Regions from separate parts of the Pseudoalteromonas piscicida genome, predicted to be linked through region 2. Evidence: predicted binding sites of a transcription regulator. Region 2 holds the regulator's gene; the other holds the start of a gene.

Region 1 (4,630 bases), 880 kb from region 2:
ATCAGAGTTAGCTTAGACCAAGCATTTGGTGGTAATTACGATGTGTATCCGAATGATGACTCGGCACAAACCTTTGCTGATCAATCAGTTGATGTGTACGTTAAAGATAACGATAGTGGCGTACCATATTATTATGGTGTTGAGATTTTTAGCTCACCCGCTAACGGTACAGTATCTGTGAACAGTGACTACTCCATTACCTATACACCTAAAGCTGGGTTTATTGGTCAGGATTCGTTCCAATATCGCATTAAGGGTAACAACCTTTACGATATTACAAGCGCGCCAGCGACAGTTTCTATTTCGGTAGCAAATTAACCCCACATCCAAGCCAATATTCACACGTATTAAGTGTGATATTGGCTATCCTTTCAGCAATAAAAATACTCCAGCCAAAGCAATTAGGCCTCCAAACATCATAGACTTAGTAATAGCTTCTCTGCGCAGTAGTCCAATCGTCATCACCATGAGCGGTGCCGTTGCAAAGATGGTTTGTGCGATAGCGGGGTCAGTATGATTAACGGAAATCAACTGTAGCCAAAGCCCAATAAAGGTGCCAAAAAACACTGCAACGAATAACCAGTTTTTACCGTCGATTTGTTTAAGTGTGAGTGCTTTAAACAGGCTTTGTGATTTCAAATAAACAACAATAAAGGCCACAAATAGGGTGCCGGACCCCAAGCGGATAAGTGCCGCCCACAAACTACTAATGCTTTCGTTATTTAGCGCACCTTTGGAAAGTACCATACCCGCAGCTTGGCAAATGGCTGCCGTGAGTGCAAAGCAGACTCCCAAGAGATAATGTTTTTTGTCTAATACCGGCTGGCTTCTACTTGGCTTAATCGCCAGCATTACACCAACGGTCGTCACTGCAATGCCGAGCCAAGCGGATGCGCTTAGATAAACACCAAGGAGCACAATGTTTAAGATCCCCGCGATGGCAGGTGCAAGACTTTCAATAACCAAAGTGCGAGCAGGACCTATATTTCTAAGTGCGGCAAAGTAGGCGCTGTCACCAATCGCTATGCCCAGTACCCCACTGGCTATCAGCCAGCTCCAGCTCGAGAGTAAAGTCGGGTACATAGCATCACCTGCGATGAACAAACACAAGATCATCAAAGCAGAAGCGATGACGCCTTTGCTGACGTTCAACTCAAATGGACTAAGATGATGGCTAAATCGTTTGTACAGTATAGTTGAGCCAGCCCACACCCCAGCCGCCGCAATCGCTGCGGCTTCCCCAATCCCAATCATAAATCTCAAGTTTCTTGTGTTTATTAATATGGTGACAAGTATACATAAATTGAAATAATCAGTGAGAGGTAAGGCATCAAATTATTACCACAAATATTTAGACGTCCATACATCTAGAGGTTGAAATTTTCTAGTTTTTGTCCATAATAATGCCATTCGATTAGTCTGGAGCAGCGCATGCCAATCACCGTCACCGACGAACTCCCAGCCATTGCCCAATTGCGTCATGAAAATGTGTTCGTGATGCCACAAAGTCGTGCATCAACTCAAGAGATCCGCCCAATGCGGCTCGCGATATTAAACTTGATGCCGAATAAGGTGGAGACTGAGGTGCAATTTATCCGATTACTGGCAAATACCCCTTTGCAGGTGAATGTTGATTTGTTGCGATTAGATACACACCGCAGCTCTGAAAACTCAGAGCAGCATCTAGATATGTTTTACCGCTATTTTTCGGATGTGAAAGATCAAAACTATGATGCTTTGATCGTCACCGGCGCGCCGCTGGCGCATCTTGAATATGACGATGTGGTGTATTGGCAGGAATTACAGGCGTTTTTTGATTGGGCTGAGCACCATGTTACTTCAACTCTGTTTTCATGTTGGGCCGCACATGCCGGTTTGTATCACCATTATGGCTTAAAGCGAGCGCTCAAAAATGACAAACTGTGTGGCGTATTTAAGCACCACTGTTATTTTGACCACGGGGCGCTCACTCGCGGTTTTGATGATGAGTTTTTGGTGCCACACTCACGCTATGGCCACATCGACATCGATAAAATTAACGCGTGTAAAGACTTAGTGGTATTAGCGGGCTCTGAAAAAGTGGGCGCTTACTTAATTAAAAATCACTCAGGTAGCCAAGTATATATTACTGGTCATCCTGAATACGACGCGGATACGCTACAAAAAGAATATCTTCGCGATCGTGAAAAAATGGCCAACGCACCGCAGCCTGAGAACTATTTTCCTGAGAATGACACCAGCAAACGTCCATCTAAGACATGGCAAAGCCATGCATTTTTGTTATTCTCAAACTGGTTAAATTACTATGTTTACCAAACCACACCTTATGATATTAACTTAGTTAGCCAAGATGTAAGGACTAACAACTATGCCGAATAATGTAGCCGTAAACGGTGAGCAAATTGCAGAGCAGCTTAAGCAAGCAATGCAGCAACGGATTCTGATCTTAGATGGTGCAATGGGAACCATGATCCAAAAGCACAAATTAGAAGAAGAAGACTATCGTGGCGAGCGCTTTAAAGATTGGCATGTCCTTATCAAAGGCAACAACGATCTGCTAAGTTTGACGCAGCCTGAGATAATCAAACAGATCCATCGTGATTATCTAGCCGCTGGCGCGGATATCATTGAAACCAATACTTTTAATGCCACCACCATCTCGATGGAAGATTATGACATGGCAAGCCTAAGCCGAGAGATTAATCTCGAATCGGCGAAGCTTGCACGTGCGGTATGTGATGAATTTACCGCCAAAGATCCTAGCAAGCCTCGCTATGTGGCGGGTGTACTTGGTCCGACGTCAAAAACTTGTTCGATTTCTCCAGATGTCAATGACCCAGGCTTTCGCAATATCACTTTTGATAAATTGGTTGCAGCCTACGTCGAGTCAACGCTTGCACTTATTGAGGGCGGAGCTCACCTTATTTTGATTGAGACGATTTTTGATACGCTCAACGCCAAAGCCGCCTCTTACGGTGTAGAAGAAGCATTTGAGCAAGCGGGTGTCACTCTGCCTGTTATGATCTCGGGCACTATCACCGATGCTTCAGGACGCACGCTGTCAGGGCAAACCACAGAGGCGTTTTATAACTCCATTCGCCATATTAAGCCAATTTCCATAGGGCTCAATTGTGCGCTGGGCCCAGATTTATTAAGACAATATGTAGAAGAGCTGTCACGCGTTTGTGAGACCTTTACTTCCGTACACCCAAATGCGGGTCTTCCAAACGAGTTTGGTGAATACGACTTAGAAGCCGAGGAAATGGCGCAAGAAATTATCGATTGGGGTAACGAAGGATTTATCAATATTGTTGGCGGCTGTTGTGGTACAACACCAGAGCATATTCGCGCTTTTGCCAATGGCCTTGCGAATACCACGCCACGAGTGTTGCCAGATATTGAAGTGCGGATGCGCTTGGCTGGCCTTGAAGCGTGCAACTTAAATTAGGAATTCACCATGACACAAACAGCAGTATTTACCAATGTCGGTGAACGTACCAATGTAACGGGATCGGCAAAATTTAAGCGCTTAATTTTAGAAGAAGATTACGAAACCGCGCTGGATGTTGCCAGAGAGCAGGTTGAAAGCGGCGCGCAGGTGATCGATATCAACATGGATGAAGCCATGTTGGACTCAAAAGCTGCGATGGTGAAGTTTCTTAACCTGATTGCTTCTGAGCCAGATATTTCTAAAGTCCCCATTATGGTTGACTCGTCTAAATGGGAAGTTATTGAAGCGGGCCTGAAATGTATTCAAGGTAAAGCCATTGTAAACTCAATCTCGTTGAAGGAGGGTGAGGCACCCTTTATCCACCAAGCCAAAATCATCAAGCGCTTTGGTGCTGCTGTGGTGGTGATGGCATTTGATGAAGTTGGTCAAGCGGAAACCGCAGAACGAAAGTTTGAGATCTGTCAGCGTTCTTACAAAATCTTGGTTGACGAGCTCGGGTTTCCGCCAGAAGACATTATTTTTGACCCCAATATTTTCGCGGTCGCAACGGGTATCGAAGAACACGATAACTACGCCGTTGAATTTATCGAGGGCACCCGTCGAATTAAGCAAAACCTACCGCACTGTAAAGTGTCGGGCGGGGTGTCTAACGTATCCTTCTCATTTCGCGGTAATAACCCTGTGCGTGAGGCTATCCATTCGGTGTTTCTTTACCATGCGATTAAAGCGGGTATGGATATGGGGATCGTCAATGCTGGTCAACTAGCCGTGTATGACGATATTCCAAAGGAGCTCCGTGATGCCGTTGAGGATGTGATCCTCAATACCGACGCCGGTGCTGGCGAGCGATTAGTCGAGATAGCCCCTAAGTATTCGGGCATGGCGCAAGCCGAGAAACAGGAAGACTTAGAGTGGCGTTCTTGGCCAGTTGAAAAACGCTTGGAGCACGCCTTAGTTAAAGGGATCACCGAGTTTATCGACGAAGATACCGAAGCCTGTCGCCAACAGTTTGATAAGCCTATTCAAGTGATTGAAGGGCCATTGATGGATGGTATGAACGTGGTTGGCGACTTGTTTGGCGCGGGTAAAATGTTCCTGCCTCAAGTGGTAAAATCTGCTCGAGTGATGAAGCGCGCGGTTGCCTACCTTGACCCTTACATTGAGGCCGAAAAAGAAGAA
Region 2 (4,630 bases):
TACTCAGCAATCAGCTGAGCATTTTCTTGATGCTGGCGTAAACGAACGTTTAATGTGCGCAGTCCGCGTAGGGTAAGGTAACTATCAAAAGGCGCTCCGGTAATACCGATATTATTCGCCCACCAAGCTAACTCATCACCCAATTCCTGTGTACGCGCGATCACCGCCCCCCTACAACATCAGAATGACCATTAATATACTTAGTGGTTGAATGCACCACGACATCCACGCCAAAGGCAATGGGGTTTTGTAGTGCAGGAGACAAGAAGGTGTTGTCAGCAGCGACCAAAGCACCCTCAGCATGCGCCGCGTTTACGACAGCTTCTATGTCCGTTAACCGCAAAATTGGGTTACTTGGTGTTTCTATCCAAACTAATTTAGGTTTGATCTGCTGCAGCAGTGCAAGACTTTCCGGTTTTGTGAGATCCAAGACGGCTAATTTGAGTAATCCGCGCTTTGCAAGCGATGTAAACAAGCGATAGCTACCGCCATAACAGTCGTGTGGAATAACCAGTGTATCGTCATGGTTAAGCAGTTGAGTTACTAGGTGGACGGCAGCCATGCCAGTCGCGGTAATAATGCCACGAGCACCACCTTCGAGTTCGGTAAGTGCCTGTGCAAGCACATCACGATTAAAGTTACCACTGCGGCCATAATCATAGTCGCGCTTCGTATCAAAATCGGCAAAAGAATAAGTGGTAGAAAGGTAAAGCGGTGGCACGACTGCCCCATGTGCTTTATCAGCTTCTATGCCGTGACGCACTGCAACCGTCGATTTATTAACTTGACTCATAAGGTCACCTAGATAGTTGGATGTTTAGACGTCTAAAAGGTTAGAGCAACAAAAACTAGAAGTCAAAACATTTATACTGCTAAATGGCTAAATAACTAGTATTTGACTATCTTTTTTAAACCGATAAAATTTCGCCACTCTAGGCGTTGCTAATACGACTGAGTTATTGAAAACTATGGCAGAGATTCTTCTATCTCGCTATGACGGATTAGTTTATTCATCTATTTGAGTTTGGGATTTATCTTTAATTCGTAAAGTTATCCTCGTATTCAGGCAGTTGATGAATAATGTAGACCAGAACCCAGTCATATTGGCATTGATGTAACTGAGGCAAGTACACAATTATGGCAAAATGGAACGGTGAGTATATTCACCCATATGCAGAACACGGTAAGAAAGCAGAGCAAGTAAAAAAGATCACGGTGAGCATACCTCTGAATGTACTCAAAGTGCTAACTGATGAGCGTACACGTCGCCAAGTGAATAACTTACGTCATGCCACGAACAGTGAGCTTTTATGTGAGGCGTTTCTACACGCATTCACGGGTCAGCCACTGCCGAGCGATGAAGACTTGAGAAAAGATAATCCAGAGCGTATTCCGTTAGAGGTAAGACAAATAATGGAAGAACGCGGTTTGGAGATCCCAGAAATAAACGAAGAGTGATAACTACTCTTTCGCTCTGGAAAACAGACACAAAAAAAGCCTCAGTCGAGGCTTTTTTCATTTAGATAATAGCAATTGTATTATTCCATATATCCAGCAGGCATTTCGATTTGAGCCACGCCTGATTCAATTGCAGCTACCGCTACCGCTTTTGCGATACGAGGCAACAAACGCGGATCCATTGGTTTTGGAATAATATACTCAGGACCAAACTCAAGACTATCCACGTCAGCCGCTTTTAGCACCTCAGCAGGTACAGGCTCTTTGGCAATCGTTCTGATCGCTTCAACCGCTGCAATCTTCATCTCATCATTGATAGCAGTTGCACGTACATCAAGTGCACCACGGAAGATAAATGGGAAACACAACACGTTATTTACTTGGTTTGGATAATCCGAGCGGCCAGTTGCCATGATCAAATCATTACGTGCACCGTGTGCAACTTCAGGGCTGATCTCAGGATCTGGGTTAGAGCAAGCGAATACCACGGGCTTGTCAGCCATTAGCTTCAGATCTTCAGCAGAAAGTAAGTCTGGGCCAGAAACACCAACAAATACGTCCGCGTCTGCAATCACGTCTTGTAACGTGCGCTTATCCGTATTGTTTGCAAACAACTCTTTGTATTCATTGAGGTCATCACGGCGAGTATGGATCACGCCTTTTCTGTCCAGCATATAGATGTGCTCACGTTGAGCGCCACACTTGATCAATAATTCCATACAAGCAATAGCGGCTGCACCCGCGCCAAGACACACAATAATCGCATCATGAATATCTTTACCTTGGATTTCCAACGCATTCAGCATACCCGCAGCGGTTACAATTGCGGTGCCGTGCTGATCATCATGGAATACAGGAACGTCGCAACGTTCGATCAGCGCCCGCTCAATTTCAAAGCACTCTGGCGCTTTAATATCTTCAAGGTTAATGCCGCCAAATGTGTCAGCGATATTTGCCACCGTATTGATAAAGTCTTCTGTGGTGTTGTGCTTAACTTCGATATCGATTGAATCAAGACCCGCAAAGCGCTTAAATAATAGCGCCTTACCTTCCATAACAGGCTTTGACGCCAAAGGACCTAAGTTACCCAAGCCAAGAATTGCCGTACCATTACTGATCACCGCAACCATATTTCCTTTACCCGTGTAACGGTATGCATTCGCCGGATCAGCCGCAATTTCACGTACAGGCTCTGCAACACCTGGGCTGTATGCAAGTGCTAAGTCTTTTACGGTCTCGGCAGGTTTAGTGAGTTCTACACTGATTTTACCTGGAACGGGCTTTTCGTGATAATCTAGAGCTTGTTGACGAAAATCTGTCATGGCGCGATATTTTCCTACGAAGTTAATGTGAGAGTGTGGTAAACGTTCGCATTCTGAATGTTGGCAACCTATCTAGCTGGTTACAGCAACACACAGTGCGATTAACTATATGAGCGACGACATTCAACCACTCAACAAGCGTATGTGCTTTGATGTCGCGGTATGTCAATAGGACATATAGTTAATCGACCGTATTCACACAATACCGAGTTTTGCTCATTATTCAAGTAAAATCAGGTCTATCCACTAGCACGGTATTTTCTATACTTTTCCGAGAAGATAAGCTCAATTTTAAGAAATATTTCACAAATAAAATGACTAAAACTTAAAAAATAAGACGCTAAAACCAGCACAAAATGCAGAAAATTAGCACAGATGTACACTAACTATAAAAACAATAAGAAAATTGCAACTTACTTGATTTTAGCATCAAGATATCTACATTTAACGGCAGCATAGTGAATTTAACTTACATCAAATACCAACACCTGATATCAATTACTATATGAGCTTTGAGTATTTTCACAACTTAAGCTCGTAAATGTTCAGTATTTATCTACTAAATAGAGTTTTTACTCTACTCAAGAGATCAGTAAAGTTTTGCTGCCAAACTGGCAAGTTTTTTATTTTAGAAGAATAAAAGACATAATAAGACGGGATGACTGATGGTCTGTCTGTTGATGAAGAATAGGATGTATAAATCGGGAAGGTATTTTCAAACAGGCACAAAAAAAGCACCCGAGGGTGCTTTTCTCGACTAGACCAACAAGATTACTTCTTGCTGCTAAGTGCACCGAAACGCTTGTTAAAGCGATCTACACGGCCACCTGTGTCAAGGATCTTCTGCTTACCAGTATAAAACGGGTGACATGCAGAACATACGTCTAGGTGAATATCTTTACATAGCGTTGAACGAGTTTCGAACTTGTTACCGCAAGAGCACGATGCAGTGATCGTCTCGTAATTAGGGTGAATACCTTCTTTCATAGCAACCTCTAGTTAAGGCCGTATCGCTCTCCAAACCCGAAGCCTGGCACCATACGTAGTTATACAAAAATGTGGACGCGTATTTTAGTGCCTAACTGAACAATCTACAAGCAATATTTCAGAGTTTTTTACCGCCGTTGCAGAGTGCGTTTTCAATTCGCACCACCTTAGGTATATACTTCGTCACTGCGCTCACTTTATGGAATTGTAATACATGCTCATTCTTGAAGTAGCTTTAAAGCTGCCACTGCACCGAACATTCGACTATTTGCTAGCACCAACCATGCAAGTTGAAGCAGGAATGAGAGTGACCGTCAATTTCGGCAATCGCCGCTGCACTGCGATTGCGCTTGCTAAAAAAGATGACACCGATGTACCAAAAGAAAAGCTCAAGCAAATTATTGAGGTGTTGGACGAGGCTCCTGTTTTTAACCAAGCACAGCTTAGCTTCTTACACTTTGTCTCTCAGTATTACTGTCATCCAATTGGCGATACCTTGTTCACAGCGTTGCCGGCCGTACTCAGAGATGGTGGAAGCCCAGACAAAACGCAGATCCCCATCGTCAGGTTAACAGAAAAAGGGCAAAAGCTACCTACACTACGTGCCAAAAAGCAGCAAGCACTGCTTTCTCAATTATATGAAGGCGGTGCAATAAAATTAAGCGAACTCAAAGCGCTCGGGTTTACTAGCCAAACGATTAAAGCACTGGAAGAAAAAGCGCTCATCTCACAATCTATTGAACATGATAGTGATTGGTCGCAAAACGAATTGCAGCTAGGCGAAAAGCCCCGCCTAAACGACCAGCAAGCAACTATTTGCAGCGCGGTCAATGCACAAGTCGGTTACCGTACCTTTTTAATCG

The links. Region 2 encodes MetJ, which represses methionine synthesis genes. Its sites were predicted from a motif close to TAGACGTCTAGACGTCTA; they were not measured.
Region 1: the regulator MetJ is predicted to act here: its motif matches at 1,353-1,370, upstream of B1L02_RS11630 (homoserine O-succinyltransferase).

What each region holds. Positions count from the first base shown of each region.
Region 1 covers NZ_CP021646.1:2,515,326-2,519,955, reverse strand. Annotated here, with positions in the region: gene B1L02_RS11640 (Ig-like domain-containing protein) at 1-318, shown strand, start outside; gene B1L02_RS11635 (DMT family transporter) at 364-1,254, opposite strand; gene B1L02_RS11630 (homoserine O-succinyltransferase) at 1,432-2,379, shown strand; gene B1L02_RS24155 (homocysteine S-methyltransferase family protein) at 2,369-3,448, shown strand; gene metH (methionine synthase) at 3,458-4,630, shown strand, end outside.
Region 2 covers NZ_CP021646.1:3,397,282-3,401,911, forward strand. Annotated here, with positions in the region: partial or broken gene metB (cystathionine gamma-synthase) at 1-793, opposite strand, end outside; gene metJ (met regulon transcriptional regulator MetJ) at 1,138-1,458, shown strand; gene B1L02_RS15605 (malic enzyme-like NAD(P)-binding protein) at 1,539-2,780, opposite strand; gene rpmE (50S ribosomal protein L31) at 3,552-3,767, opposite strand; gene priA (primosomal protein N') at 3,982-4,630, shown strand, end outside.